One region of the Streptomyces sp. KM273126 genome, then DNA from elsewhere that is predicted to be linked to it. Evidence: predicted binding sites of a transcription regulator. Region 1 holds the regulator's gene; the other holds the start of a gene.
The links. The regulator HspR, encoded in region 1, represses chaperone genes until heat shock. The targets are predictions, from matches to a motif close to TTGAGNNNNNNNNNCTCAA.
Positions count from the first base shown of each region.

Region 1 (14,972 bases):
TTGATGACGCCGTCGCCGCCCCGGTCGGCCTCGCCGCCGTTGCCGTTGACCCGCTCCAGGCGGAGCGTCTTGCCGGGGTAGAGCCTGACCTCGCCGCCCTTGATGAACCAGGCGTCCGAGGCGATGTACGTATCGGTGACGACGTCGCCGATGATGACGAGGTCGGTCTTGCCGTCCTTGTCGACTTTGCCCGCGATCACGGCGGTGGAGTAGAAGCTGGACGAGTCCTTGTCCAGGGTGCTGACCGTGCCGTGGACGCCGGACTTGCTGATGGAGCCCCGGTAGACGTACGTCTTGCCGGCGTTGACGAGGGCCAGGTCCGGGCGGCCGTCGCCGTTGAAGTCGCCGGTGGCCAGGTCGGAGCCCATGCGGGCGTACGACTGCTTGGGGCCCTTGTTGGGGATGGTGAGGCCGCCCGAGAGGCCGTCCTTGCTGCCCCAGAGGACGGTGACGGCGCCCTGGTCCTTACGGCCGTCGACGTCCTCGCCGGTGGCGGTCACCGCGAGGTCGCCGTAGCCGTCGTTGTTGAAGTCGGCAGTGGTGCGGACCTCGCCGAAGAAGTCGTCCGTTTCGTCGGCGCCCGGGACGCCGGGGCTGGCCTGGTCGATGAACTGGGTCTTCGTACCGGGCCCGTTGGCCGTGCCGAAGGTGACCAGGACGCCGCCGCCCTTGCTGTCGCCGGCCGGACCGTACGAGTACACGGCGTAGTCGCGGTAACCGTCGCCGTTGAAGTCGTCCGCGTACTTCGCCGCGGCCGCGCTCGCCGGGGCTGCCGAGGCCAGGGTCAGCAGCCCGCCGGTCAGGGCCGCCGCCGTCGCCGTGGCCAAGGCGGCGCGAGTGGGTCTCTTCATGTCTCTGTGTCTCCTGGAGAGTTGGCGACTGATTCCGCCTGGAGTCAGGGGCGCCGGGGGAGTCGGGGGAGGGGAGTCGGGGCGCCGGAGGCGTCAGCCGCCCAGCGTCGTACCGAACGCCGGGGCTCCCGAGGTGGAGACGGCGGTCGTGGACGGGCCGAAGGACTTGGCGGTGGACGGGGAGGCGCCCCTGAAGGACCAGATCGCGCCGTCGCCGTCGTTCTCGTTGGGGGCTGCGACCGTGAGGTCCGCCTTGCCGTCCTTCGTCATGTCGGAGAGGAGGACCCGGCCACCGAAACGGTCGTTGGACTCCGCGGTGCCGGGGACGCCCGCTGTGGACTGGGAGAGAGTGACCGCACCTGAGGCCGAGAAGTTCGTGGCGTTGCCGTAGAGGATCGTCACCGTGCCGGTGTCCTCGGCGCCGGAGAAGGACTCGTACGCCGCCCCGGCCGCCAGGTCGGCGTAGCCGTCGCCGTTGATGTCGCCGAGGGCCACCGACTTGCCGAAGCCGTCGCCCGACTCCGCGGTGCCGGGGACGCCGTTCGTGGCCTGGGTGAACTCGGAGGTGAAGCGGGCATTGACCCACTCGGCCTCGGGCGCGCCGTGGACGAGCGTGACCTTGCCGCCGAGCGCCCCGGAGGGGTCGGCGGAGGGCTCGCGCTGGTTGCCGATCACGATGTCGGCGTAGCCGTCCTTGTCGACGTCACCGACGGCCGAGACATAGCCGCCCGGGATGTACTCCAGCCAGTCCGCGAAGTTGCCGATGCGGGCATCGGCCACCGCCGTGAGCGCGTCGTCCGTGCCCTTGGCGCGGCCGTGGATGACGAGGCTGTCCCATCCTTCGCCGTTGATGTCGCCCGCGGACAGGTACTCGACGCCGTACGTCGTGTTGAACGGCTCTGGCGCGGATCCCAGGCCCGAGCCCATGCCGCCCCCGAAGTCGCCCGTCTTGGTGAACTTGCCTTCGACGATCCAGATGTTGCTCCGGCCGGTGCCGCCGACCGCCACGTCGTCGTCCCCGTCGCCGTCGAAGTCCCCGGCGGCCAGGGCCTGACCGTAGCGGTCGGCGTCCTCCATGCCGCTGTAGTCGATGAGGGTGCGGGCGCCGGAGAGGCCCGACGGGCCGCCCCAGATGATCACGACCGTGCCGCTGTCGACGTCACCGGGCGTGTCCTCGCCCGGGGCGCCGACGAGCAGGTCCGCGTAGCCGTCGGTGTTCAGGTCCGCCGACGTCACCGCCGCACCGAAGGCGTCTCCGGTTTCCGCGGTGCCCGGGATACCGGCCGAATTCTGACTGAACGTCTGGTACTTGGTGGTCTTCAGACCAGTGGACGAGCCGTACACGACGGACACCGCCCCCGCCTTCGCCTTGCCGCCGACGGTGGCACCCGGCGCGCCGATCGCGAGGTCGCGGTACCCGTCGCCGTTGAAGTCGTACGGGGCGGCCGTGGTCGCCGCGTGGGCGGCGGGCGCCGCCAGGGCGAGCGGGGTCAGGCCGGAGGCGAGGAGGCATGCCGCCAGGAGGAACGGGCGTGTGCGCAAAGAGACTCCAGGGTCGGGACAGGGCCCGCACCCGAGAGGTGCGGGCCGACTGGCGGAAGGGCGCCACGAGCAGTGGACTGCTGGAGCGGGGGCAGGGTTGTGCTGAAGGGCGTGCATTTTTGAGGTTGTTGGGTCGTTGGGGCGTGCCTTACTGGGAGACAGCGGTCAGCCCGCAAGGACGTCGCCGAAGTACGTCAGACCGGACGCCGAGCCCGCCCGCTCTCGGGTCAGCCGCTCCCGGTCAGCCGCTCCCCGCCAGGAACTCCGCCGTGGAGAAGGTGACCTGCGGCTTGGTGGCCACCAGTCCGTTCTTCCGGCCCGGGTACACCGCGACCGTGTCCTTCGTTTCGCCCCGGTAGGTGCGTACGGCCAGGTCGGCCAGACCGTCCCCGGTGAGGTCGGCTACCGCCAGGACGCGGGTCGTGCCCGTCGCGGGTGGCTTCACGGTGACGACGGTGGAGGTGGACAGTCCGCTCGTACGGCCCCGGAGGATTCTCAGCTCCGAGCCGCTGGAGACGAGTTCGTCGAAGCCGTCGCCGTCGAAGTCGCCCGCGTCGAGGACCGTGCCGGGCACGTCGAGCGTGGTGCGCACGGTGGCGGCTTGGGCAGCGGTCAGGTCGTATCGCAGTGACGTTCCGCCCTGGGAGCCGATCGCGGCGTCGAGCGCGGCCTTGGTCCGGCCGAAGCGGCCGAAGGCGACGTCGGCGCCCGCGGGGAGGGCGAAGCCGGTGCGGGCGGGGCCGTTCGGGCCGCCGTACACGACGCTCGACGGGGACGCTTCGCCGTCCTCGCGGACCAGCAGGTCGTCGTAGCCGTCGCGGTTGACGTCGACCGCGGGGCCGGTGGGGACGTTGCCGGGCGCGGCGAGTGGCTGCCCGGCCGCGCGCGGGGCGCCCTGGCGGGTGAACGGGCCGCGCAGATAAGTGAGTTGGCTTTCCGAGGCGTGCAGGACGAGGTCGTTCGCGCCGTCCCCGTCGAAGTCGCCGCACACCGGCTGGTCGGGCCAGTCGTTGCCGGCGCGGGCCCGCGCGGGGACGGTGAGCTTGACCGCCTTGCCGGTCAGGCCGCCCGGCGAGCCGAAGAGGATCTGGAGCGGGACAGGTGGCCGGCCCTGCCCGTCGTACGGCGGGTCGGTGGAGACGACGAGGTCGGTGAAGCCGTCCCCGTCCAGATCGCAGCTCTCCTCGGCGTCGAAGACGGCCGGGAGCCGGCCCTTCGTGGCGGCGGCCTGCTTGGCCGGGGAGAGCAACTGCCGTGCACCCGGCCGCAGTCCGCCCTCCGTGCCGTACACGATCCCGATGCCCGCGTCGTCCTCGTGGCTCTGCCGCTTGACCAGGTCGTTCAGGACCAGGTCACGGTGACCGTCGCCGTTGAAGTCGTCGGCGACCTTGCTGCCGTCCCCGCGCGGCACGGGCACCCGCGCGTGCGCCTTCGCCACGGGGACCGGGCCCGGCTTCTTCGCCGAGCCGTCGTCGTCGCTGTTCCGGCTGGAGCCGCAGGCGGTGAGGAGAGCGCAGGCGGCTGTCAGGGCCGCCGTCACACGCATACCAGTTCTTCGCCCGCGCCCTCGCCCGTGCACCGTCCACCTCATCCGCACCGATGACAACAACCGAGCCATCATGCACATGCCCGAGCGGTGCGGTAAGGGCTGGGTGCGCCATGTTCCTGCCATGACGGCCGCGTCGTCAGTTGGGTCAGGCTGCTCAGACTGGTCAGAGAGAGCGGGACACCCCGACGTCGGCCGGTGTGAAGTGGGCAGTCCGGTCCGGAGCCAGCCCGTTGTCCGTGCCGTACACGACGAGGAACATCCCCTTGCGCTTCTCGTACAGCGGCAGGAACAGGACCGCGTCGTCGTGGTCGTCGCCGTTCACGTCGAGGAGAGGTGGGTCGGCGGTGAAGTCGTTCCACTCGTACGGGTTGCGGGTGCCCGGCAGGCCCTCGGTCGTGGAGTCCATGCTGGTCGCCCCGTCGATCGGGGCGGGGCTCCCGTCGGAGGTGCCCGGGACGAGGGTGAGCCGGCCGTCGTGGTTGCGGAAGTTCGGCGCGCTGATCAGCAGGTCGGGGCGGCCGTCGCCGGTCATGTCGCCCACCGCGGCCCGGGCGCCGAAGCTGTTGCCGAGGTCCGACGCCACGGTGGCCGTGTCCCGCCCGGTGCCGAGGCCGGCTCGCGCACCGTAGAGCACGCGCACGGCGCCGTCGCCGCTGCTGATGGTGTTCCACAGCAGCAGGTCGGCCAAGCCGTCTGCGTCGGCGTCGCCCACGTCGGTCGCCCCGTCGAAGGCGCTCCACAGCTTCGGGTCGGAGAGGGCGGCCTCCAGCGCGGGGGCGGCCGGGAGGCCTCCGTCGGCCGCGCCCTCACGCGTCTCCAACGGGTGGCAGGGCCTCGTCGGCTCCTCCTCGTAGTCTCCGCACTGGTAGTGCAGGAGCACCTCGGCGTGGCCGTCCCCGTCGAAGTCGCCCGTCGTGGCATGGCCTGGGGTGGCCCAGCCGTCCTGGCCCAGATCGAGGGGCACCGTGCGGGCGGGGGCGCCCTCACGGCCGAAGGGGCCCAGGAGCATGCGGCCGCCGGTGGCGTCCCGGACCTCGGGATAGTCGGGCCTCTTCTTGAAGCCCGCGTCGAGGAGGTCGGTCCTGCCGTCCCCGTCGAAGTCGGCGACGGCCAGCAGGCGGGTGTCCTTCGGTACGGCCAGGTCCTCCGGGGCGGACAGCCCGCGCGGCCCGCCCCACCACACGCGGGCAGCACTCGCCCCGGTGTCCGACTTCCCCTCGATGAGGTCCGTGTGGCCGTCGCCGTCGAGGTCGGCGCGGAACAACCAGCCGCCCTCGATGTCGGTGTAGCGCTGTGACCACTCCGGGCGCAGGCCCTTCGCCGATCCGTACACGATGACGAGGTGGGTGGCGGACCACTGGCCCTTGGAGTAGGCGCGGACATAGCCCGCGTAGTCGTCGTATCCGTCCCCGTTGAAGTCGCCGGTGTCGAGGTCCTTCGGGGAGGACGCGGGTGTGCCGGCGGCCGGCCGTGCGGTGGTGCGCCAATCGGTGGCCTTCGGGGAGGACGCGGGTGTGCCGGCGGGGGGTCGTGCGGTGGTGCGCCGGTCGGTGCCCGTGCCCGTACCCGGGGCGTCCGCCGTGCAGGCCGTCGCGGCCAGCAGGAGGCCGGCCGTGAGGAGGGCGGTGACGCGCCGGCGCGTCAGGTGTGCGGGTGCTGTTTGGGCGCCTCGCGGCACTTTTGCCCGTGTCGGTCGTGCCGCCTTCATCGCCGTCATACGTACGAGAACACGCCACCTCTCCGACCAGTGGGGGGAGATGGCGTGTTCCGTTATGCGTTCGTGTGCGGGCCTTTACTGTTATGGGCCCCATCGCGGCGACTCAACCGCGGTTACTTCACCGGCTGCGGCTCCGGCTCGCTCTCCGCGTCGGCCGCGCCCGCCGGGGGCTCGTCGTCGTCCGTGGCCGGGGTCCTGACGGAGTCGAGGAGCAGCTGGGCCACGTCCACGACCTGGATGGACTCCTTCGCCTTGCCGTCGTTCTTCTTGCCGTTGACCGAGTCGGTCAGCATGACGAGGCAGAAGGGGCAGGCGGTGGAGACGATGTCCGGGTTGAGGGAGAGAGCCTCGTCGACGCGCTCGTTGTTGATGCGCTTGCCGATCCGCTCCTCCATCCACATCCGCGCACCACCGGCGCCGCAGCAGAAGCCGCGCTCCTTGTGACGGTGCATCTCCTCGTTGCGCAGGCCCGGGACCTTGCCGATGATCTCGCGCGGGGGTGTGTAGATCTTGTTGTGGCGGCCCAGGTAGCACGGGTCGTGGTAGGTGATGATGCCCTCGACCGGGGTCACCGGGACCAGCTTGCCCTCGTCGACGAGGTGCTGGAGCAGCTGGGTGTGGTGGATGACCTCGTAGTCGCCGCCGAGCTGCGGGTACTCGTTGCCGAGCGTGTTGAGGCAGTGCGGGCAGGTGGCGACGATCTTCTTGGCGGACTTGGGCTTCTTCGTGGACTCGTCTTCATCGTCCTCGCCGAACGCCATGTTGAGGGCCGCGACGTTCTCCATGCCGAGCTCCTGGAACAACGGCTCGTTGCCCAGTCGCCGCGCCGAGTCACCGGTGCACTTCTCGTCGCCGCCCATGATCGCGAACTTGACGCCCGCGATGTGGAGGAGTTCCGCGAACGCCTTCGTCGTCTTCTTGGCGCGGTCTTCGAGGGCGCCGGCGCAGCCGACCCAGTAGAGGTAGTCGACCTCGGTCAGGTCCTCGATGTCCTTGCCGACGACCGGGATCTCGAAGTCGACCTCCTTGGTCCACTCCAGGCGCTGCTTCTTGGCCAGGCCCCAGGGGTTGCCCTTCTTCTCCAGGTTCTTGAGCATCGTGCCCGCCTCGGACGGGAAGGCGGACTCGATCATCACCTGGTAGCGGCGCATGTCGACGATGTGGTCGACGTGCTCGATGTCGACGGGGCACTGCTCGACGCAGGCGCCGCAGGTGGTGCAGGACCACAGGACGTCGGGGTCGATGACGCCGTTCTCTTCCAGGGTGCCGATCAGCGGGCGTTCGGCCTCGGCCAGGGCCGCGGCGGGCACGTCCTTCAGCTGCTCCTCGCTCGCCTTCTCCTCACCCTCCATGGTCTTGCCGCCGCCGGCGAGGAGGTAGGGGGCCTTGGCGTGCGCGTGGTCGCGCAGCGACATGATCAGCAGCTTGGGGGAGAGCGGCTTGCCGGTGTTCCAGGCCGGGCACTGCGACTGGCAGCGACCGCACTCGGTGCACGTGGAGAAGTCCAGCAGGCCCTTCCAGGAGAACTGCTCCACCTGGCTGACACCGAAGATGTCGTCCTCGCCGGGGTCGGTGAGGTCGATCGTCTTTCCGCCGGAGGTCATGGGGAGGAGGGCGCCGAGGGAGGTCCCGCCGGTGGCGTTGCGCTTGAACCAGATGTTCGGGAAAGCGAGGAAGCGGTGCCAGGCGACACCCATGTCGGTCTTCAGCGAGACGGTGATCATCCAGACGAAGGACGTCCCGATCTTGATCATCGCGGTGAGGTAGACCAGGTTCTGCAGCGTGCCGGTGCCGAGCCCCTCGAACGCGGCGACGAGCGGGTACGAGGCGAAGTAGGCGGCCTCGTAGTGGGCCACGCCTGCGAGGGCTCCCTCCAGGCCACGCAGGGTCATGATGGCGAGCCCGATGATGAGGATGACCGACTCGACGAAGTAGGCCTGACCGGTGTTGGAGCCGGCGAAGCGCGACTTGCGGCCCGCGCGTCCGGGGCGGGACAGCTGCCGGATGACGATGAGGGTCAGAATCCCCAGCGTGGTCATCGTGCCGATGAACTCGACGAACATCTCGTACGGCAGCCAGTGCCCGATGAGGGGCAGGACCCAGTCGGCCTTGAAGAGCTGCCCGAAGGCGTTGACCAGGGTCAGTACGAGGGAGAAGAAGCCGACGGCGACAAACCAGTGGGCGACGCCGACGACCGCCCAGCGGTTCATGCGGGTGTGGCCGAGGAACTCCCTCGCCACCGTGAGGGTGCGGCTCTTCCAGTCGTCGGTGCGCGTACCGGCGGGGACGTCCTGGCCGAGCCGTACGAACCGGTAGATCTGCGCGATGGCACGGCCGAACAGCGCCACGCCGACCACGGCGAGTACCAGCGACACGATGATCGCGGCGAGTTGCATTTGGGGGCTCCTCGGGCCTGCGAGGGTTTCTTCGAGGCGGACGTCGTCGTAAGCCTCGGAGCTCATTACTAAGCGGTAACTTATGCAGTCCGTCTGAGACTACCCACTTCTTGTGCCGCACTGTAGTCAGCGGGGTGGTGATCTGCGTCGCTGAGGGGCGCCTGGGGGGGATGTCGGGTGTCGGGTGTTGGTGTCGGGTGGGGTTCTGGGGTGTGTGCCGGGGTGTGCACCTTGGCGCCTTGGTGCGCGTACCCGTTCATCCCATAGTGGTGCATATTGGGTAGCCTGCGGCTGGAGTGGTATGGGCCGCTCGCTGCACGGGTGGTTTTCTCGCCCCCGCCGCCCCTACCCGTCCCATCCCTTCCCTGGGGCTGCCGCCCCCAGGCCCCCGCATCGGCCTGAACGGCCTCGTCCTCAAGCGCCGGACGGGCTGAAAAATCCAGCCCCGCCCGCACAATCCAGCCCCTCCGGCGTTTGAGGAGCGGGGGTCCGGGGGCCGGCCCCCGAAGCGGGGTCCGGGGCGGCGCCCCGAAGAGGAGGGCGGGGTGCCGTCCCGGAGTCGGGGGTCTGAGGGGGCGCTGCCCCCTCGGCGGGGTCAAGGGGCGGCGCCCCTGGGGACGGGACGGGTAGGGGCGGCGGGGGCGAGGGAAATTGCGGTGTCACCCGCGAGGGCGCCCCGCCGTTAATCACTCAGCGGGGGAAACCGACAGGTCGGAGCCCCATTGCGCGTAAGGAACGGATAAGAGTTGAGTCGGGGTGGCTCAGGTCTGTTGACCCAGCGGCAGGCGTCATGCATGCTTGAGTCCGTTCCACTCAAGTCAGCTGGAGGAATTGAAATGGCACGTGCGGTCGGCATCGACCTGGGCACGACTAACTCCGTCGTCAGCGTTCTGGAGGGCGGCGAGCCCACCGTCATCACCAACGCCGAGGGCGCCAGGACCACGCCGTCCGTCGTCGCCTTCGCCAAGAACGGTGAGGTGCTCGTCGGCGAGGTCGCCAAGCGCCAGGCGGTCACGAACGTGGACCGGACCATCCGCTCGGTGAAGCGTCACATGGGCACGGACTGGAAGATCGAGCTCGACGGGAAGCACTTCAACCCGCAGCAGATGAGCGCCTTCATCCTGCAGAAGCTCAAGCGGGACGCCGAGGCCTACCTGGGCGAGAAGGTCGCGGACGCGGTCATCACGGTCCCGGCGTACTTCAACGACTCCGAGCGTCAGGCGACGAAGGAGGCGGGTGAGATCGCGGGCCTCAACGTCCTGCGCATCGTCAACGAGCCCACCGCCGCCGCCCTCGCCTACGGCCTCGACAAGGACGACCAGACGATCCTCGTCTTCGACCTCGGTGGCGGCACCTTCGACGTGTCGCTCCTGGAGATCGGTGACGGCGTCGTCGAGGTGAAGGCCACCAACGGTGACAACCACCTCGGTGGTGACGACTGGGACCAGCGCGTCGTCGACTACCTGGTGCAGCAGTTCCGGGCCGGCCACGGCGTGGACCTCGCCAAGGACAAGATGGCCCTCCAGCGCCTCCGCGAGGCCGCTGAGAAGGCCAAGATCGAGCTGTCCTCCTCCAGCGAGACCTCGATCAACCTGCCGTACATCACGGCCTCCGCCGAGGGCCCCCTGCACCTCGACGAGAAGCTCACCCGCGCCCAGTTCCAGCAGCTCACCGCCGATCTGCTGGAGCGCTGCAAGACGCCGTTCCACAACGTCATCAAGGACGCGGGCATCCAGCTCTCCGAGATCGACCACGTCGTTCTCGTCGGTGGTTCGACCCGTATGCCCGCCGTCGCCGAGCTCGTCAAGGAGCTGACCGGCGGCAAGGAGGCCAACAAGGGTGTGAACCCGGACGAGGTCGTCGCCATCGGCGCCTCGCTCCAGGCCGGTGTGCTCAAGGGCGAGGTCAAGGACGTTCTGCTCCTCGACGTGACGCCGCTGTCCCTCGGTATCGAGACCAAGGGCGGCATCATGACCAAGCTCATCGAGCGGAACACGACGATCCCGACCAAGCGGTCCGAGATCTTCACCACCGCCGAGGACAACCAGCCCTCCGTGCAGATCCAGGTCTACCAGGGCGAGCGCGAGATCGCGGCGTACAACAAGAAGCTCGGGATGTTCGAGCTGACCGGTCTGCCCCCGGCCCCGCGCGGCGTGCCGCAGATCGAGGTGTCCTTCGACATCGACGCCAACGGCATCATGCACGTCACGGCGAAGGACCTCGGCACCGGCAAGGAGCAGAAGATGACCGTCACCGGCGGCTCCTCGCTGCCGAAGGACGAGGTCGACCGCATGCGCCAGGAGGCCGAGCAGTACGCGGAGGAGGACCACCGCCGCCGCGAGGCCGCCGAGACCCGCAACCAGGGCGAGCAGCTCGTCTACCAGACCGAGAAGTTCCTCAAGGACAACGAGGACAAGGTCCCGGGTGACGTCAAGACCGAGGTCGAGGCCTCCGTCGAGGAGCTGAAGACCGCGCTCAAGGGCGAGGACACCACCGAGATCCGTACGGCCACCGAGAAGGTCGCCGCCGTCTCCCAGAAGCTGGGCCAGGCCCTGTACGCCGACGCTCAGGCGGCTCAGGCCGCGGGCGAGGCCGGTGGCGCCGCCGGTGCCGGAGCCGGCGCGGGTCAGGCCAAGGCCGCTGACGACGACGTCGTCGACGCCGAGATCGTTGACGAGCCGCGTGACCGCAAGGACGGTGCCGCGTGACGGAGGAGACCCCGGGCTTCGACGAGCAGCCGCAGGCCGCGTCGCCGCAGCAGCCCGACGTCCCCTCCGGCGCGACCCCCGACGACGCCGAGTCGAAGGCCGCCCCCCAGGAAGGGGCGGCCCCGACCGGGGACGCAGGCGCACAGGCGGCGCTGGTGGCCCAGCTCGACCAGGTCCGTACCGCGCTCGGTGAGCGCACCGCGGACCTCCAGCGGCTCCAGGCCGAGTACCAGAACTACCGCCGCCGCGTCGAGCGCGACCGGATCACGGTCAGGGAGATCGCCATCGCGAACCTCCTGACCGAGCTCCTGCCCGTGCTCGACGACATCGGCCGCGCCCGGGACCACGGCGAACTCGTCGGCGGATTCAAGTCCGTCGCCGAGTCGCTGGAGACGGTCGCGGCGAAGATGGGTCTGCAGCAGTTCGGCAAGGAGGGCGAGCCCTTCGACCCGACGATCCACGAGGCCCTGATGCACTCGTACGCACCGGACGTCACGGAGACGACGTGCGTGGCGATTCTGCAGCCCGGGTATCGCTTCGGCGAGCGCACCATCCGTCCCGCGCGGGTGGCCGTGGCCGAACCGCAGCCCGGCGCCCAGACCGTCAAGGCGGACTCATCGGATTCCGCGGAGACGGCCGACGACAAGGAGAGCGGTGGCCCGGACGAGGGCTGAGCTTGAACCAACCAGGAAGGAGGGGCGTCGAGGATGAGCACCAAGGACTTCATCGAGAAGGACTTCTACAAGGTCCTCGGCGTCCCCAAGGACGCCACCGAGGCCGAGATCAAGAAGGCGTACCGGAAGCTCGCCCGCGAGTACCACCCGGACGCCAACAAGGGCAACGCCAAGGCCGAGGAGCGCTTCAAGGAGATCTCCGAGGCGAACGACGTCCTGGGTGACCCCAAGAAGCGCAAGGAGTACGACGACGCGCGGGCGCTGTTCGGCAACGGTGGCTTCCGTCCTGGCCCCGGCGCCGGCGGCGGCTCGTTCAACTTCGACCTGGGCGACCTCTTCGGAGGCGGCGCGCAGGGCGGGGGCGGGCAGGGAGCGGGCGGCTTCGGCGGCGGGATCGGAGACGTCTTCGGCGGGCTGTTCAACCGCGGCGGCACGGGCGCGGGCACGCGTACGCAGCCGCGGCGCGGCCAGGACATCGACACCGAGGTCACGCTGAGCTTCACCGAGGCGGTGGACGGCGCGACCGTTCCCCTCCGTATGACCTCGCAGTCGCCCTGCCGGGCCTGCTCGGGCACCGGCGACAAGAACGGCACACCGCGTGTGTGCCCGACCTGTGTCGGCACCGGCCAGGTGGCGCGGGGTTCGGGCGGCGGCTTCTCGCTGACCGACCCCTGCCCGGACTGCAAGGGCCGCGGGCTCATCGCCGAGCACCCCTGCCCGGACTGCCAGGGCAGCGGCCGGGCGAAGTCGTCCCGGACGATGCAGGTGCGCATACCGGCCGGTGTCACGGACGGTCAGCGCATCCGGCTCCGCGGCAAGGGCGGGCCCGGCGAGCGGGGCGGCCCGGCCGGCGACCTGTACGTCACGGTGCACGTCGAGGCCCACCCGGTGTTCGGCCGCAAGGGCGACAACCTGACGGTGACGGTGCCGGTGACGTATCCGGAGGCGGCGCTGGGCGGCGAGATCCGTGTCCCCACGCTGGGCGGACCTCCGGTCACCCTGAAGCTGCCGCCGGGCACGCCCAACGGACGCACCATGCGCGCCCGCGGCAAGGGCGCGGTCCGCAAGGACGGCACCCGTGGGGACCTTCTGGTCACGGTCGAGGTGAGTGTCCCGAAGGACGTATTGGGGAAGGCTCGTGACGCGCTTGAGGCGTATCGCGCAGCCACCGCGGGCGAGGACCCGCGGGCGGAGCTGTTCCAGGCCGCGAAGGGAGCTTGAGGGTGATGGACGGCCGTCGGCGTAATCCGTATGAACTGACCGAGGAGACCCCGGTCTACGTCATCTCGGTGGCGGCCCAGCTCTCCGGCCTGCACCCGCAGACCCTGCGCCAGTACGACCGTCTGGGCCTGGTCTCGCCGGACCGCACGGCCGGCCGGGGCCGTCGCTACTCGGCCCGTGACATCGAACTGCTCCGCCAGGTGCAGCAGTTGTCGCAGGACGAGGGCATCAACCTCGCCGGCATCAAGCGCATCATCGAGCTGGAGAACCAGGTCGCCGCGCTCCAGTCCCGCGTCGCGGAGCTGGAGACGGCCCTGGACGGCGCGGCGGCGGCCATGCGGCAGCGCGAGGCCGCGGTGCACGCCTCGTACCGCCGCGACCTGGTCCCGTACCAGGAGGTCCAGCAGACGAGCGCACTGGTGGTGTGGCGCCCGAAGAGGCAGCAGTCCTCGGACTGACGTACTTCGCCGACTACGCGCGGGGCCCGGAGGTTCGGCGGTTCAGCCGAACCTCCGGGCCCCTTCGCGAACTCGGACCCGGCCTCGGTGTCCTGGCCCGGACACCAGCCGCGAAGTCCCTTTCCCCCTCAGCCCAGTCGGGCCAGCAGATTCTCGGCCTGCTCGGCAAAGGGTGCGAGCCCGCTGGCGGCAGCACGCCGCAGACAGGGGAGTGCGGCATCGGACTCTCCCTTGCCGTGCAGGATCTCCCCCACCCGGTAGCCGGCTTCGCCCACCAGCTCCCCGTCGTCCGTGCCCTCCAGGGTGCGCTGATACCAGCGCGCTGCCTCGTCCCAGTCTTCCAGCCAGTAGTGCAGTTCACCGATGTGGGCGGCGAACAGCGGCCCGTCCTCGTGGTCGGACTCGGCTATCGGCCCGTAGTGCTCCAGCAGTTCCGGCAGATTGCGTTCCTGCTTGGCGACGAGACCGAGGTTGAGGACGGCTTTGTGGGACATCTCCTTGTTCCCCTTCGCCAGGGCACGCAGCCACCACTCGCGTGCCGCGACGTTGTCGCCGCCCCGGTGCGCCTCTGCTCCCACCGTGACGGCAGCGCCCGCCGCGTACTTCCCCTTCCCCTCGGCCACCTTCTCCAGCAGCGCCAGTCCGAGCCTCGCGTCGCCCTGTTCCAGCATCCAGTGGCCGTAGAGGAAGGCGGCGTACAGCGCAGGGCCCACGCCGGGGGTCTTGGTGAGTGCGCGGACCAGCCGCAGGAACGCCTCGTCGCACGTCTGCGCCACTGCTTGGTCCACAGCTCGCGCCGCGTGGTGAGCGTCCACTTCGGTGAGGAGCCGGCCGAGCAGGCGGACGGCGCGGGCGGCCGTCTTCTCGTCGTGCTCGAACCGGACCGTGAGCATCGCGGCACGGGCCCAGGCCGCGAACGCCGCCGTCCGGTCGCCCTGCGCGTGCGCCAGCTCGGCCTGTCGTTGCGCGGCCATGGCGGCGTTGTCGAAGCGTTCGAAACCCGCCTCGGCCTGTGTGAGGGCCTCCTGGGCCCTTTCCGTCTCGCCCAGTTTGCGCAAGGAGAGGCCGAGCCGGTAAGCGGAATGTGCGCGGGTGTCCTCGTCGGCGCCCGCGACCGTCGCGCCGCGCTCGAACCACCGCGCGGCCTTCGCGAAGTCGTCGCGCCGCGCCGCATCGATGCCGACGCGTCGGAAACCATCCGACGCCACCTTCGGATGGACGGCTTCTGCCGCCGTCGCCAGCGCGATGACCGCCGCCTCGTCGCCCCTGTCGTACAGCACTGTCAGCAGCTGTTCCGCCGCGTCCCCGGTACTGGCGGAGGCCGCGAAGCCGGTGCGCCGGACGACACGGCGGTATCCCTCGACCGCACGGCCGGTGGCAACCGCCAGCTGCAGCACCTGCGCCATCGCCGGCCTTCCCTCTCGTTCACGCCACCAGGTCATGGAGAGGTCGACGAGGAGGGCGGCGGCATTGCCGAGGTTCTCGCCGTGCTGATCACCGGGGGCGTCCGGCCCGGCGCTCTCGGCGAGCGAGGACAGGGCGGCCCCGGCGGCCTCGAAGTCGCCGGCGAACAGGTGGCCGGCGACCTCGACGACGGCCTGCCCGTAGTTCTCGGCGAGTACGGCGCGGGCACCGTCCCGCTCACCCCTGGCGAAGAGACGGTTGGCGGCTTCCACCGGGGACTCGGCACCGGAGAGCCGCCGCGCCTCCGCGACCACGCCGAGGTCACGCGCCTCGTCACCCTTGCTGATGGCCCGGGCGAACGCCGCCTGCGCCTCCTCGTCTCTGCCGAGTCGCCGCAGCAGGAGGCCCAGCCGCAGCGCGGCCCGGGAACGGTAACGCGTCCCGTACCGCTC
Region 1 is NZ_SJXB02000001.1:2,425,632-2,440,603, forward strand. It holds gene E0500_RS10420 (FG-GAP and VCBS repeat-containing protein) at 1-851, opposite strand, end outside; gene E0500_RS10425 (FG-GAP-like repeat-containing protein) at 945-2,393, opposite strand; gene E0500_RS10430 (VCBS repeat-containing protein) at 2,635-3,939, opposite strand; gene E0500_RS10435 (VCBS repeat-containing protein) at 4,106-5,659, opposite strand; gene E0500_RS10440 ((Fe-S)-binding protein) at 5,773-8,055, opposite strand; gene dnaK (molecular chaperone DnaK) at 8,892-10,763, shown strand; gene grpE (nucleotide exchange factor GrpE) at 10,760-11,437, shown strand; gene dnaJ (molecular chaperone DnaJ) at 11,471-12,658, shown strand; gene E0500_RS10460 (heat shock protein transcriptional repressor HspR) at 12,664-13,116, shown strand; gene E0500_RS10465 (tetratricopeptide repeat protein) at 13,245-14,972, opposite strand, start outside.

Region 2 (14,972 bases), 1.4 Mb from region 1:
TGAGCGTCATGACCTTGGAGATGCCGAGCTTGTTGAGGGTGTCCTGGCTGGTCCCCTGGAACTCCGCGGGGTAGTCCATGGAGCCGACGCCCATGATCACCGACTGGCCGGGCATCAGACGCGGGACCGAGTGGACGGTGCCGAGTCCGCCGGGGTTGGTCAGCGAGACGGTGACACCGGTGAAGTCGTCCATCGTCAGCTTGTTGTCGCGGGCGCGACGGACGATGTCCTCGTAGGCCTGCCAGAACTCGAAGAAGTTCAGCGTCTCGGCCTTCTTGATGGCCGCGACGACCAGCTGGCGGTCGCCGTTCGGCTTCACCAGGTCGATGGCCAGGCCGAGGTTGACGTGTGCCGGCTTGACGAGGGTCGGCTTGCCGTCCTTCTCGCCGAACGACCAGTTCATCGACGGCATGGCCTTGATGGCCTGCACCATCGCGTACCCGATGAGGTGCGTGAAGGAGATCTTCCCGCCCCGGGCGCGCTTGAGGTGGTTGTTGATGACGATGCGGTTGTCGAACAGCAGCTTCACCGGGACCGCGCGCACGGACGTGGCCGTGGGCAGCTCCAGGGAGGCGTTCATGTTCTTCGCGACGGCGGCGGACGGGCCGCGCAGCGTCACCAGCTCGGGGCCCTCGGCGGGCGCGGCTGCGGGCTCGGCCTTCTTCGCCGGCTTCGCGGGGGCGGCAGCGGCGGGCTTGGGAGCGGCCGGGGCGGCGGCGGGCTTCGGGGCCGCGGGCGCCGGCGCGGCGGCGCGGGCCGGAGCCGCGGGGGCCGCCGGCGTGGCCGGGGCGGCGGGAGCGGCCGGAGCCTGCGGGGTGGTGGTGCCCGCGGCCCCGCGGCCGCGGTACCCGCCGGAGCCGGGGCGGCGGCCGCCCCTGGCTTGTAGTCGGCGAAGAAGTCCCACCAGGCACGGTCTACCGAATTCGGGTCCTGGAGGTACTGCTGATAGATCTCGTCGACGAGCCACTCGTTGGGCCCGAAGGCCGCGGCGGGGTTCTCGCCCGCCCGGTCGGCGTCGGTCGAGATGCTGGAGTTACTGGGGGACTGTGGCGACACGGCGGCAACCGCCCTCTTCCGCTTCACAAGGTGATGGACAGCGGGAATAAAGGCTACGCCTCCGTGGCCGGGAAGGTCAGGTCGGGCTGGTCCATCGTCGTGTAAGTCACATCGGAAAGCGTGTTTCGGGGCTGGAAATGGCGGGAAACAAGCGAGGTTCCGGTTTGGAATGCATGCCGCGGCGGGGGCCTGTGGCGCTGTGCGCGCGGCCCTGTGCCTGACGGCGGCCTGATCACACGTGTCCGCCAGTGCGGACGCACACGGATCTTGTGGCTCCACGTTGAACTTTACGTCAACTTGGCAAAGATGGAAGTCCCGGAAGAGTGACTCGGTTCCAGCCGCGTGCCTCCGGCGGTCGGGTGGGGGTGGCTCGTCTGCCGGGTTTCTGTTGGTGGGCGGCTGCGGGTCGTATGTGGCTGGTCGCGCACACGCGGCGGAGCCGCATATTCAGCACAGCCCCGCGCCCCTAAAAGCACGGGCGCACCCGAGCCCGAACCCGCGGCGCACCTCGACCGCACCGGCCACGCACCGGCAGCCACGCCAGCACCACTCATACTCCGGCCCCACCGCACCGCACCACCCGCACCGGCGGCCAGTACCCGTCCGCGCGCTGCCAGCCGAGCCCGCACCCCGACGCGCCCGGCAGCCGCGTACGCACGTAAGGGGGTGTGCCGGGAGGTGTCCGCCCGCAGCGGCCGGCGTCCGCCGCCGAGCACCTGACTTCCCCACAGACCCGCCGGACCGAGGACGGAGACCTCCCGGCGCGCCCCCGACCCACGACGAAACCGCGGGCGCCCGAGCCACCATGGTGGGAAAGCCGCGCGGCGGCCGGTACCGGCTGCTGGGCCGTGCGGCGGCCTGGGGAGGCCCGGGAGGGCGACGTGGCGGGCGCCGGCCACCATGGTGGGAAAGCCGCGCGGCAACCGGCGACTGGTCCGGCGACTGGTCCGGTGACCGGTCCGGCTACTGGGCCGTGTACTGGGCCGTCTACTGGGCTGTGCGTTGGCCGGGGAGGCCAGGGAGGCCGACCTGGATGCGGCAGCCTCGCTGGGACTCGGCCACGCCGATGCGGCCGCCGTGGAGGTCGACGGCCCAGCGGGCGATGGCGAGGCCCAGGCCGGTGCCGCCGTCGCTGCCGGGGCCGTGGGGGGAGCTGACGGCGCCCCGGTTGAAGCGTTCGAAGACACGGTGCCGTTCGGATTCGGGGATGCCCGGCCCCTCGTCCAGCACCTCCAGGTCCAGGGACTCGGGTGTGCTGCCGCGCCGCGCCTTCACCGTCACGCGGCCGTGCGGCGGGCTGTGCTTGACCGCGTTGTCGATCAGGTTGGCCACGACCTGGTGGATGCGCTCCGGGTCGGCGTGGGCCGTGAGCTCCGGAGGATGCACGTCCAGGTGCAGATGGACGTCCTTGCGTGTGTGCTTGCCGGAGTCCGAGGCGATGCCGCCGCGCGCGGAGGCGACCATGTTGGCCTCCTTGAGGACACCCGACAGGTACGGCCACACCTCGAAGCGGCGCGTACGGAGGGGGACGACACCGTTGTCCAGACGGGAGAGGTCCAGCAGGGTCTCCACCAGGCGGCCGAGGCGTTCCGTCTGCCTCAGGGCCGTGCGCATCGTTTCGGTGTCGGCGGCGGAGACGCCGTCCACCACGTTCTCCAGGACCGCGCGCAGGCCCGCGATGGGTGTGCGCAACTCGTGCGAGACGTTCGCCACGAGCTCCTTGCGCTGGCGGTCCTGGGCCTCCAGCTCGTCGGCCATGAGGTTGATCGTGTGGGCCAGGTCGCCCAGCTCGTCCCGCCGGCTGTCGTTCACCCGGCGCGTGTAGTCGCCGAGCGAGATGTGCCGGGCCACCGCGTTCATCTCGTCCAGCGGTGAGGTGAGGGAGTGCGCCACGAACTGCGTGATGAGAAGCGTGGCGATCATCGAGAACACCGTGATGAACCGCAGCTCGGTCTTGGTGTGCACCGCGATCATCGACAGACCCGTGGTGATCAGGACCGAAACGACGACGAGCGTCCCCAGTTTCGTCTTGACCGAGAACGGGCGAACCCTGCCCCAGGGCTCCTCATCCTTGCGTGACTCACCGAGACCGCTCATACCGCCATCAGCCCCCTACACACGACCATCGGCTCACCGGATGATCACCGAATCACGGGATCACCGGAATCACCGGCTCAGGGTGTCGGGGTCTCCAGCGCGTACCCCACACCGTGCACGGTGCGGATCCGCTCCGCCCCGATCTTCCGCCGCAGCGCCTTGATGTGGCTGTCCACGGTCCGCGTCCCGGACGCGTCCGCCCAGTCCCACACCTCGGCGAGCAGCTGCTCGCGCGAGAGTACGGCACGCGGGGTGTTCGCGAGGCACACCAGCAGGTCGAACTCGGTCGGCGTGAGGTGCACGTCCTCGCTGCGCACCCGCACCCGCCGCTGCGCGTGGTCGATCTCCAGTTCGCCGAGGCGCAGGATGCCCGAGCGCGGCGTCGAGGCGGCCAGCGCGGCGCGCTCCACCCGGCGCAGCAGGACGTGCACGCGCGCGGCCAGCTCCCGCATGGAGAAGGGCTTCGTCATGTAGTCGTCGGCGCCCACGCCGAGCCCGACCAGCATGTCCGTCTCGTCGTCCCGCGCGGTGAGCATCAGCACCGGAACCGGCCGCTGCGCCTGCACCCGCCGGCACACTTCCAGGCCGTCGAAGCCCGGCAGCATGATGTCGAGGATCAGCAGGTCGGGCTGCCAGGCCTCGGCGGTGTCGACAGCGGCCGGACCGTCGCCCGCGGTCTGCACGAGGAACCCTTCGGCACGCAGTCGGGTCGCGATGGCGTCGACGATCGTCGGGTCGTCCTCGACCACCAGCACCCGGCGCTGCGCGCCCGGCGTCGCCGCCGTGCCGTTGTGGGAGGTGTGTGTCTGCTCCATCGCCCGCCCCTGTATTGCTTTCCGGAATCCGTGGGGTGATCCCTTGACTGCGCATGACTGCGGTTGCCGCATGAATGATCGGCGCCAGAGGAGCAGCGTACGGGCAGTTACCGTGCCGCGGCTATCCAGGGCGGATCCCGAGGTGCACGACGTCCGGAACGCCTCGGGCAACCGGGATCTCTTCGGTACGCACCTGTCGGAAACCGGCATTCGCCAAGGTTTCCTCGAATTCCGCAGACGGCTGGGCCGACCACACCGCGAGTACCCCGCCCGGCCTCAACACCCTTGCACAGCTTGCGAGTCCGGGTGGTGAATACAGGCTGTCGTTGTCCTCGGTGACAGTCCAGTCGGGTCCGTTGTCGATGTCCAGGCACAGAGCGTCGTACGTGTCGGAGATCTCATTGACGAATTCGACGAGATCGGCTTCCGCGATCCGCGTACGGGGGTCCGCGAGCGCATCGGAGGACAGTTCGGCGAGCGGTCCGCGCCGGTGCCACTCGATGATGGCCGGCTCGCGTTCCACCACGGTGATGCGCCCCCACCGCGGGTTCGCCGCCGCGTGTGCGAGCGAGAACCCGACGCCCAGGCCGCCGATCAGCACGCTCGGGTCCGGCCGTTCGTCCAGGGCGTCGAGGGCCGCGTCGACGAGCAGCCGCTCCGAGCGCCCGTCGGACGTGTCCATCAGGAAGCACCCGTTCGCGATGATCTGGAGCAGCTCCCCGTGGCGTCGCAACACGACCTCGCCGTACGGACCCTCGCGGCGATCGATGACTTCCGGGATGTCGTACGAGGTGCTCATGGGCCCATCCTGGCAGTTCTCCGGGACGGCCCCGAGCGAATTACGGCGCCGGACCGTTCACGGCGAAAGGCGGACCCGCGCGGCTGCGCACCCACATGGCTGCGTGGCGGCGGTCATAGACAGCGCCGCCCGATATGTCCAAGGTGGAGGGAACGGAAGGAGCGCCTCACCGTGGACACGACCGTGGACCGGACCGCGACGGCGGCTGCGCCGACAGGCGAGCCGGCGGAGACCGGCGCGCGCGCCGGCGTGAGTGGTGGGGCGAGTGGCGAGGCCCTCCCGGACGGGATCCCGCAGCAGCGGGGAGCGACGACGGAGCCGACCCGACGGCCGGGCACCACGGCTACCTCGCAGCCTTGGCCGCCCTGGCGATCCTGGCAGTCCTCGCAGCCTTGGCAGTCCTGGCGGGCCTGGCACCCCTGGCGGCTGCTCCCCACCCCCACGGGCACCCCTTTCACGTTCTCGTACGTGACCGTCCTGCTGGTCACCTCGTTGATCGCCGATCACGCCGACCCGTCCCTCGTCCACGCCCTCCACCAGAGCTCCAGCACGGACGTGGCACACCTCGTGCAGAACCCGGTGCTGGCGCTGGTCGCGAGTGCGCTCTGGGTCGTGGGCGGTGTGATGTCGCCGTACGGGATCGGTTTCCTGCTGGCGCTGACCGCGCTGGAGCGCCGTGTCGGCGGCATGCGAACGGCAGGTGTGTTCCTGCTGGGCCATGTGGTCGCCACCCTGGGCACCGAGATCCCGGTCGGCCTCTCCGTCCTGGCCGGACACCTCCCCGAGAGCTCGCTCCACCGCCTCGACTACGGCATCAGCTTCGGCGTGGCGGCGAGCGTGGGTGCGTTGGCGGGGCTGCTGCCGTCGTGGTTCCGGTGGACGGTTCTGCTCGCGTTCGGCGGGGTGCTCGTCGCCGAACTGATCGAGTTCACGGACCCGCTGACGAACTGGGGCCATCTGCTGGCGCTCGTGATCGGAGTCGCGGCGTGGCCGCTGGTACGGCGCCCGGTACGGCGGCGGCCGGATACCGCCGTATAACGCCGGACGCCCCGGTCGAACCCCGGACGCCCCGGTCGAACCCCGGTCGCCCCGGACGCCCCGGACCCCGCGGGTCTTCGAAGCCGGGGGCTGATCACATTCACTCGCCCCACCCACCCTTCCGTCCCACCCTCCCAGGTCAGCCACCTGATCGCTCACAGCGAACGTTGCTCGGGGAACATTTGCAGGCTCATATGCATTGAGTCGGCATAGCTCAACTTGACTGCCTAGGGAGAGATCATGACGTCGACGTCCACACCGCTCACCCTGCCCGTGCTGCCGCTCGACGACGAGGTCGTGCTGCCGGGGATGGTGGTGCCGCTGGATCTGAACGACGCCGATGTACGGGCCGCGGTGGAGGCCGCGCAGGCCGCCGCGCGCTCGGAGCCGGGGAAGCCGAGAGTGCTGCTCGTGCCCCGCATCGACGGGACGTACGCCCGTACGGGTGTGCTCGGGACCGTCGAGCAGGTGGGACGGCTGGCCGACGGAGACCCCGGGGCGCTCATCCGCGGGCGCGGGCGCGTGAAGATCGGCGCCGGGACCACCGGGCCGGGTGCCGCGCTGTGGGTCGAGGGGACCCGGGTGGACGAAACCGTGCCCGAGCCGCTGCCCGGGCAGGTCGCCGAACTCGTGAAGGAGTACAAGGCGCTCGCCACCAGCTGGCTGAGGAAGCGCGGTGCCTGGCAGGTCGTGGACCGGGTGCAGCAGATCGACGACGTCTCCGCGCTCGCCGACAACTCCGGGTACTCGCCCTTCCTCTCCACCGATCAGAAGGTGGAACTGCTGGAGACGGCCGACCCCGTCGTCCGGCTGAAGCTCGCTACCGAGCAACTGCGTGAGCACCTCGCCGAGCAGGACGTCGCCGAGTCCATCGCCAAGGACGTGCAGGAAGGCGTCGACAAGCAGCAGCGCGAGTTCCTGCTGCGGCGCCAGCTCGAAGCCGTCCGCAAGGAACTGCGCGAGCTGAACGGCGAGAAGGACGGCGAGGAGTCCGACGACTACCGTGCGCGCGTCGAGGCCGCCGACCTCCCCGAGAAGGTGCGGGAGGCCGCGCTGAAGGAGGTCGACAAGCTGGAGCGGTCCAGTGACCAGTCACCGGAAGGGTCCTGGATCCGGACCTGGCTGGACACCGTGCTGGAGCTGCCCTGGAACGAGCGGACCGAGGACGAGTACGACATCCGGGGCGCCAGGGCCGTGCTGGACGCCGAGCACTCCGGGCTCGACGACGTGAAGGAGCGCATCACCGAGTACCTCGCGGTGCGCAAGCGGCGCTCCGACCGGGGACTGGGTGTCGTCGGCGGACGGCGCGGCGGTGCCGTGCTCGCACTCGTAGGCCCGCCCGGTGTCGGCAAGACCAGCCTCGGCGAGTCCGTGGCGCACGCCATGGGGCGGAAGTTCGTGCGCGTCGCGCTCGGCGGTGTGCGGGACGAGGCCGAGATCCGCGGCCACCGGCGGACCTACGTGGGCGCCCTGCCCGGCCGTGTCGTCCGTGCCATCAAGGAAGCCGGGTCCATGAACCCGGTCGTGCTGCTCGACGAGATCGACAAGGTCGGCTCCGACTTCCGGGGCGACCCCGCCGCCGCGCTGCTCGAAGTCCTCGACCCGGCGCAGAACCACACCTTCCGGGACCACTACCTGGAGGTGGAGCTGGACCTGTCGGACGTCGTCTTCCTGGCCACCGCGAACGTGCTGGAGGCCATCCCGGAGGCGCTGCTCGACCGTATGGAGCTGGTCCGGCTCGACGGGTACACCGAGGACGAGAAGGTCGTCATCGCCCGGGACCACCTGCTGCCGCGGCAGTTGGAGCGGGCCGGGCTGGCGAGCGATGAAGTCACCCTGGACGAGGGCGCGTTGCGCAAGCTCGCCGGTGAGTACACGCGCGAGGCCGGCGTACGGAACCTGGAGCGGTCCATCGCCCGGCTGCTGCGCAAGGTCGCGGCCCAGCACGAACTCGGTGAGCGGGAGCTGCCGTTCACGGTCACCGAGGAGGACCTGCGCGGGCTGATCGGGCGGCCGCACCACGTGCCCGAGTCGGCCCAGGACCCGGCGGAGCGGCGCACGGCCGTGCCCGGGGTCGCGACCGGTCTCGCCGTGACCGGCGCGGGCGGCGACGTGCTGTACGTGGAGGCGTCACTGGCCGACCCGGAGACGGGCGCGGCCGGACTGACCCTCACCGGTCAGCTCGGGGACGTCATGAAGGAGTCCGCGCAGATCGCACTCAGCTTCCTCCGTTCGCACGGCGCCGAACTGGAGCTGCCCGTGGGCGACCTCAAGGACCGGGGTGCGCACATCCACTTCCCGGCGGGGGCCGTGCCCAAGGACGGTCCGAGCGCGGGCGTCACCATGACGACGGCGCTTGCCTCGCTGCTGTCCGGCCGGCTGGTCCGTACGGATGTGGCGATGACCGGCGAGGTCTCGCTGACCGGCCGGGTCCTGCCCATCGGCGGCGTCAAGCAGAAGCTGCTCGCCGCGCACCGGGCCGGGGTCACCACGGTGATCATCCCGAAGCGCAACGAGCCCGACCTGGACGACGTGCCCTCCGAGGTCCTGGACAAGCTCGACGTCCACGCCGTCACGGACGTCCGTCAGGTCCTCGAACTGGCCCTCTCCCCGGCGGAGGTGAAGCTCCCGGCCGCAGCCTGACCCGGACCGGTCCCGACGGTCCCGGTCGCTCGGAGCGGCTCCGGCCGGTTCCGGTCGCGCTGTGAGGGACGCGACCGGTGAAGGAGGCCCGGGTTCCCGGAAGGGACCCGGGCCTTCCGTACGCCCATGGGGAGTCCTGCGGCCCATGGGGGAGTCCGTGCGCCGAGCACGGAACGCCGCTGCCTGACGGAGCTGCGGCAGTGACGCCGCTCCCCCACCTGAAGGAGGGGGGCTTCCAACCCGAGGGTTGCGGTCCAGCCCCAATCGATCCCTTGCGGGACGATGAGGAAAATACCTGAGGCCAGGTAACGCGAGACGGGATCAGGAGCGCTGACGTGCACGAGGGCGGAAACGGTGAGGGGCATCGGGTCGAATCCGGCGTGCCCCAGGCAGGCATGGACCACGCCTTCCTGGAGCTGGAGCGCGAACTGACCGTCTTCCTGCGGCGCGCCCGCGCCAAGTCCGGCGAGATGGCCCGTGCCGTCCACCCCGATCTGGAGTCCGCCGCGTACGGGCTGCTGGCCCGTCTGGACGAGACGGGCCCGCTGCGTGCCACGGACCTCGCCGCCTACATCGGCGTCGGCAAGGCCACGATGTCCCGCCAGCTCCGCGCCCTGGAACACCTCGGTCTCGTGGCCCGCGAACCCGACCCCGCCGACGGCCGCGCCTGGCTCGTCCACCTCACGGACGAGGGCCGGTCCCGGTTCCGCCAGGTACGCGACGCGCGGCGGGAGCGGTACGTACGGCAGATGACCGGCTGGGACCGTGAGGAGGTCGCCGAACTCGCCCGTCTGCTCCATCACCTGAACCAGACCAGCGAAAGCTGACGGGGGTTCCCCGCCGGTGACCCCCGTCGGGGGACCGGTCACAACTCGGCGTACACCACCGTCGCGTCGTCGTGCCGTTTGCTCCGCCCCAGGTACGTCCGCTCGGTGTCGGCCGCCTCCAGGGCCCGTACCCGCTCCACCAGCGCCCCCGCCCCCTCCTTCCGTACGACGGAGAGCAGTTCGGTCCAGTCGCCCTCGTGGAACTTCTCCACCCAGCGGGTGGCGCCGTCCGTCAGGGCGGCGAGGCTGTGGACCGAGGAGCGGGGGAGCGTCCCGGTCACGGCGCGGGACGCGACCGACGGGTCGGCCGCGGCGGTGAAGAAGCCGCCCTCCCTGTTCCGCAGCGTGGCGTCGGTGAGCGCGACCGAGGTGAGAGTGGCGCGCGGAACGCGGGACAGACGGTCGTCGAGGACCGGCGTCACCGCGCCGTCCGGGGCCGTGAGCAGGAGCGCCGAGTCCGACAGCACCAGGTACTCGACGGTGTCGGCGGACCAGCGGGCGAGGACCACTGTGGCCTGCGGGGTACGCGGGTGAGAAAGGTCACAGGTTTGATCGTGGGACGCGGCGGTACGAGAGATGGCCTGCGCGAGAACTTCGGACAACGCCCAATGCCGTTCTGAAACGGACAGTTCGGTCAGGGCGCCGCCGAGGCGGGAGGAGAACCAGGCGACCGAATGTCGACAGCCGTATTCACCCCGCGGCGGCGTCACGCCGTCCAGGACGACCAGCGAACCGCCCTGTCCCGAAGCGGGAAGCGCGACCGCGGCGAAGTCCTCGTTGGGGCGGGCCGGGTCACCGGGCTCCGAGACGAGTTCCGTACGCATTCGGCCAGTCTGCACGAGCCCTTCACGAGGGCCACGAAAGGCTGGCATTGGTTGCCGGACTCCCTTGACGCGGCAGGTCAGGCGCCGGTTTTGGCGTGGAATGATCGGGTCCGGTGGAGCGTGGTGGCGAATACTGTCAAAGGCCGCCGTCCACGTCCAATGGGCCCGCCGTGCAGGTGCCTCGCGTACGCCAGTGGAACTTGCCCGCCAACTCCCGTCCGGGGTTCACTCCTTCGGGTGGTGGGTCTGATGATGCGGGATCACCGTCCACCGGCACTGGGAGGGTCGGGAGCCGTACCGGGAAGACGCACAGGTTGACGGAACGTCACCCGGGCCCATAGGGGAATAACGAGTCAGGAATGCGAGCACCGGTGCAGAAGAAGCGGCCTCGGCGCACAGGCAAGCAGACGGCCTCCAAGGCCGCTCCGAACCCGGGCGGGCAGACGGGGGACGAGCCCGCGGTCGGCACCGGACGCCGGGCGCACGTCCGCAACCGGCTCATCGGCGCCGTCGCCGTGGTCGCCGCCGCCATCGCCGGCGCCGGCACGCCCTCGATTCTCGCCGCGTCCGGTCAGCTGAACGACGCGCAGAACCTGGTGACGCTCGCCGAGCAGACCCAGCACGCGCTCACCCTCGCCCATGCCCTGGCCGACGAGCGGGACGAGGTCACCGCGTACGTCGCCGCCGGGCGCCCCGAGTCCCGGGCCCCCAGCGAGGAGCGCAGCGCCCGCGTCGACCGGCGGGTCGATGAGCTCAAGGCCGATCCGCCCGCGGGTCTCGGCGGGGATCTGAACGAGATCGCCTCCGTCCGGCGAGCGGCGCTCACCGGCAAGAGCACCGCTCTCGAAGCCCACGAGGCCTACTCCGCGACCATCGCCGACCTGCACGCCCTCGCCGAGGAGCTGGCCGAGAAGCTGCCGCCCCGCGCGGGCGGCGGCTCGCACGCGCTCGCCGATCTCGACACCGCCGTCCAGCAGTCGGCCGCCGCCCGCGGACTGCTGCTCGCCGCGCTGAGCGTGCCGAGGTCCACGCAGACGATCATCGACCCGGTGACCGGGCTGCCGACCACGCCCCCCGGCTCGGCCGCGGACAAGAAGCAGCGCGACGAGCTCACCGCCGCCGCCCAGCTGGCCCGCGTCCGCTCCGACGCGGCCCTCGCCGACTTCCGCGAAACGGCACCCGCGAGCGCCCGCACCTCCTACGACTCCACGGTCACCGGCCCCGAGGTCACCTCCGCCGACGGCCACCTCAACCGGCTCACCGACCAGCCCACGCTGACCAACTCCGAGCTGAGCACCAGCACAACGAAGCTGAACGCGGCGCTGTCCGCCCGCGTCGAGCTGATGCGCGGCGTCGAGGCCTCCCTCAACGACCAGCGCACCAAGGACCTCGCCCAGCTCCGCGACGACGACGTCACCGCGCTGGAGATCCGTATCGCGGTCCTCGGCGCCCTCATCCTCGTCGCCATCGGTATCGCCACCGCCATGGCCCGCACCCTCACCCGCCCGCTGGCCGTGCTGCGCATCGGCTCGGCCCGCGTCGCCGCCGACCCGGCGGCCGAGGAACCGGTCAAGTTCACCGGCCGCAACGACGAGTTCGCCCAGGTCGTCCGCTCCGTCAACGCGCTCCACGCGCACGCCCTCGCGCTCCACGAGCGGCTCTCGCCGCTGGAGGGCGACCGCAAGCACCTCATCGGCCAGCGCCAGACGATGGCCGACGAACGCGACCGGCTGCGCGCCGAACTCGCCGACGCCTCCGGCCACCTGGAGCAGGTCCGGCACAGCATCCACGGCACCTTCGTCAACCTCGCGCTGCGCACCCTCGGCCTCGTCGAGCGGCAGCTCGCCGTCATCGAGGGCATGGAGGAGCGCGAGCAGGACCCCGACCGGCTCGCCACGCTCTTCAAGCTCGACCACTTCGCGACCGTCATGCGCCGCCACAGCGAGAACCTCCTCGTCCTCGCCGGCGCCGAGCACGGCCAGCAGCACGCGAGCCCGGTCCCGCTCGTCGACGTCGTCCGGGCCGCCGTCAGCGAGATCGAGCGCTACGACCGCGTCCGCATCGCCGCTCTGCCGCCGCACGAGCACATCGCCGGGTTCGCCGCCGACGACCTCAGTCATCTGATCGCCGAACTCCTGGAGAACGCCACCTCGGCCACCCCGCCGGAGCTGTCCGTCGAGATCTCCGCCTGGCTGCTGGAGAGCGGCGAGGTCATGCTCTCCGTGCAGGACGACGGCCTCGGCATCACGGCCGACCGGCTGGAGCGGCTCAACACCCGCCTCAAGAAGTTCGACCCGGAAGAGCCGTACGACCAGGAGGACGGCGACGGGCTCGGGCTCGGCCTGTACGTGGTGGCCCGCCTCGCGCACCGGCACGGTATCCGCGTCCGGCTGCGCGAGCAGAAGGAGGGCGGCATCGCGGCCGTCGTGGTCGTCCCGAAGCCGGTGCTGGCCACCACGTCCACGGCCGCCGCCACGCCGGGGCCGACGGCCGGCGCCACCTCCCTGCCGGGTGCCGACGCCGAGGCCAACTCCAATGTCCTGCCCGGCCGTTCGGCCGTCGTCGTCCACGAGCCGGACGGCGACAACGACCCGCTGATCGAAGCGGCCGAGCGCGTACTGAGGGACCGCGAGACCGCCGAGGACACCGGCCGGGACGAACCCGTACAGGACGAGCCCGTACAGGACGAGCCCGTACGGGGCGACGACGCCGTACGGGCGGACGAACCCGCCGAGGCCGAACCGGCGCCCGAGACGGTCTCCGAGACCACGATGGAGCTGTTCGCCCCGGTACCGCCGACGGACCCGGACCCCGCGCCCACCACCGACCCGTACGCCATCGGGCCCGATGCGCACGAGCGTGCCGCCGACGAGGGAGGAGCGGCGCACCCGGAGGAGGACCCCCACACCTCCGCCACCGCGCAGAGCGAGGCCCCGAGGCTCACCGACAAGGGCCTTCCCAAGCGCACGCCCAGGATCACCGCGCCCACGGCGGCCCCCAGGCCCCGCGCCGGGGGCGTGAACGCCGAGGAACTGCGCCGCCGGCTGGGAGGGTTCCACCAGGGGGCCAAGGACGGCCACCGCGACGTCGCGGCGGAGATCGCCGAGAAGACCGAGAAGACGGGGGAGACCAAGGCGCCCGCGGGGCGACGGCACGACGAGCACGACGCAGTCGACACATCGGGGGGCACATCCGAGGAGGCAAGCAGTTGACCGGCCCCAGTAAGTTCGGACTGAGCAACGAAGCCCGCAACCTGCACTGGCTGCTCACCAACCTCGTCGAGGAGGTGCCGGGCCTGCTGTCGGTCGCGGTGGTCTCCTCCGACGGCCTGCTCCTGCTCTCCTCCGACCCCGGGAGGAACGCCGAGGCACGGGAGGCGGACACCGCTGGATCCGCCGGCCCCCGGGGATCGTCCGCCGACCTGGCCACCATCATCTCCGGCATCGGCAGCCTCACCATCGGCGCCGCCAAGCTGATGGACTACGGCAGGGTCAAACAGACGATGGTCGCGATGGCCGAGGGCAGCCTCTTCGTCATGTCGATCAGCGACGGCTCGCTGCTCGGTGTGCACGGCTCCCCGGACTGCGACATGAGCGTGGTCGCGTACCACATGGCGCTCTTCGTCGGCCGCGCCGGACACGTCCTGACCCCCGAACTCCGCAGTGAACTACGAAAGTCACTGGAGACGGAGACGGCCGGGAGCGCGCGGTGAGCGATTCGAAGGCGTCGATGCCCGAACAGCGTGCCTCCGCCGGGCGGGACATGCCCGAGCCGAGCACCAGGACGAAGCTTCCGGTCCGCGGCGGGGACCGCAAACCCGCCCGGGTCCGGCCGTACTCCCTCACCGGCGGCCGCACCCGCTTCGGCCATGTCCTGCTCGTCGAGACGTTCGTCGTGAGCAGTCCCGCCGCTCTCGAAGCCCCCGATGAGCGACCGGAATTGACGAATGGCTCACTCAGCACCAAGCTGATGCCCGAGCTGCGGGCCATCGTCGAGCTCTGCCGCCGCATGCGAACGGTGGCGGAGATCGCCGCGCTGCTGAGAATGCCGCTCGGTGTGGTCCGTGTCCTCCTCAGCGATCTCGCGGACCAGGGAAAGATCCGTGTGTACGGAACAGGGCACGGACCGGGCCAGCCGGACCGCGCCCTGCTGGAAAGGGTGCTGAGTGGACTCCGTCGCCTCTGACGCCTCCTCCCCGGGCGTCACCCCCGCTGCCGCGTCCGTCGGCGGCACCGACGCCTTGGTCGGCGTCACCCGAGACCCCGCCGTGCGGGGTGTCACGCACAATCCTGTCTCTCCTCGTGGCTCCCGGGGGCTCGTCCCGGCCGTCGAGCCCGAAGAAGAGCTGAAACCCTGGCAGAAGGACGTCACCCGCGCCCCCATCGCGACGAAGATCGTGATCGCGGGCGGATTCGGCGTCGGCAAGACCACGCTCGTCGGCGCCGTCTCGGAGATCACGCCCCTCCAGACGGAGGCGCTGATGACCGAGGCCAGCGTGGGCACCGACGACCTGACGTCCACCCCGGAAAAGGCCACCACCACGGTGGCCATGGACTACGGCCGCATCACGCTCGACGACGACTTGGTGCTCTACCTGTTCGGCACGCCCGGCCAGCAGCGGTTCTGGTTCATGTGGGACGACCTGGCGCGCGGCGCGATCGGCGCGGTCGTCCTCGCCGACACCCGCCGTCTGACCGACTGCTTCGCCGCCCTCGACTACTTCGAGAGCTGCGATGTGCCGTACGTCGTCGCGGTCAACCACTTCGACGGCAGCGAGCAGTTCGAACCCGACGACGTGCGTGAGGCCCTCACCGTCCCCGCACACGTACCTGTCATGATCATGGACGCGCGGGACCGGCTGTCGGTGACCGAG
Region 2 is NZ_SJXB02000001.1:3,787,331-3,802,302, forward strand. It holds partial or broken gene E0500_RS16390 (multifunctional oxoglutarate decarboxylase/oxoglutarate dehydrogenase thiamine pyrophosphate-binding subunit/dihydrolipoyllysine-residue succinyltransferase subunit) at 1-1,056, opposite strand, end outside; gene E0500_RS16395 (HAMP domain-containing sensor histidine kinase) at 2,044-3,153, opposite strand; gene E0500_RS16400 (response regulator transcription factor) at 3,231-3,968, opposite strand; gene E0500_RS16405 (spermidine synthase) at 4,090-4,767, opposite strand; gene E0500_RS16410 (rhomboid-like protein) at 4,939-5,805, shown strand; gene lon (endopeptidase La) at 6,046-8,448, shown strand; gene E0500_RS16420 (MarR family winged helix-turn-helix transcriptional regulator) at 8,784-9,275, shown strand; gene E0500_RS16425 (protein phosphatase 2C domain-containing protein) at 9,314-10,099, opposite strand; gene E0500_RS16430 (nitrate- and nitrite sensing domain-containing protein) at 10,459-13,311, shown strand; gene E0500_RS16435 (roadblock/LC7 domain-containing protein) at 13,308-13,811, shown strand; gene E0500_RS16440 (DUF742 domain-containing protein) at 13,862-14,284, shown strand; gene E0500_RS16445 (ATP/GTP-binding protein) at 14,445-14,972, shown strand, end outside.
Region 2: the regulator HspR is predicted to act here: its motif matches at 6,005-6,023, upstream of lon (endopeptidase La).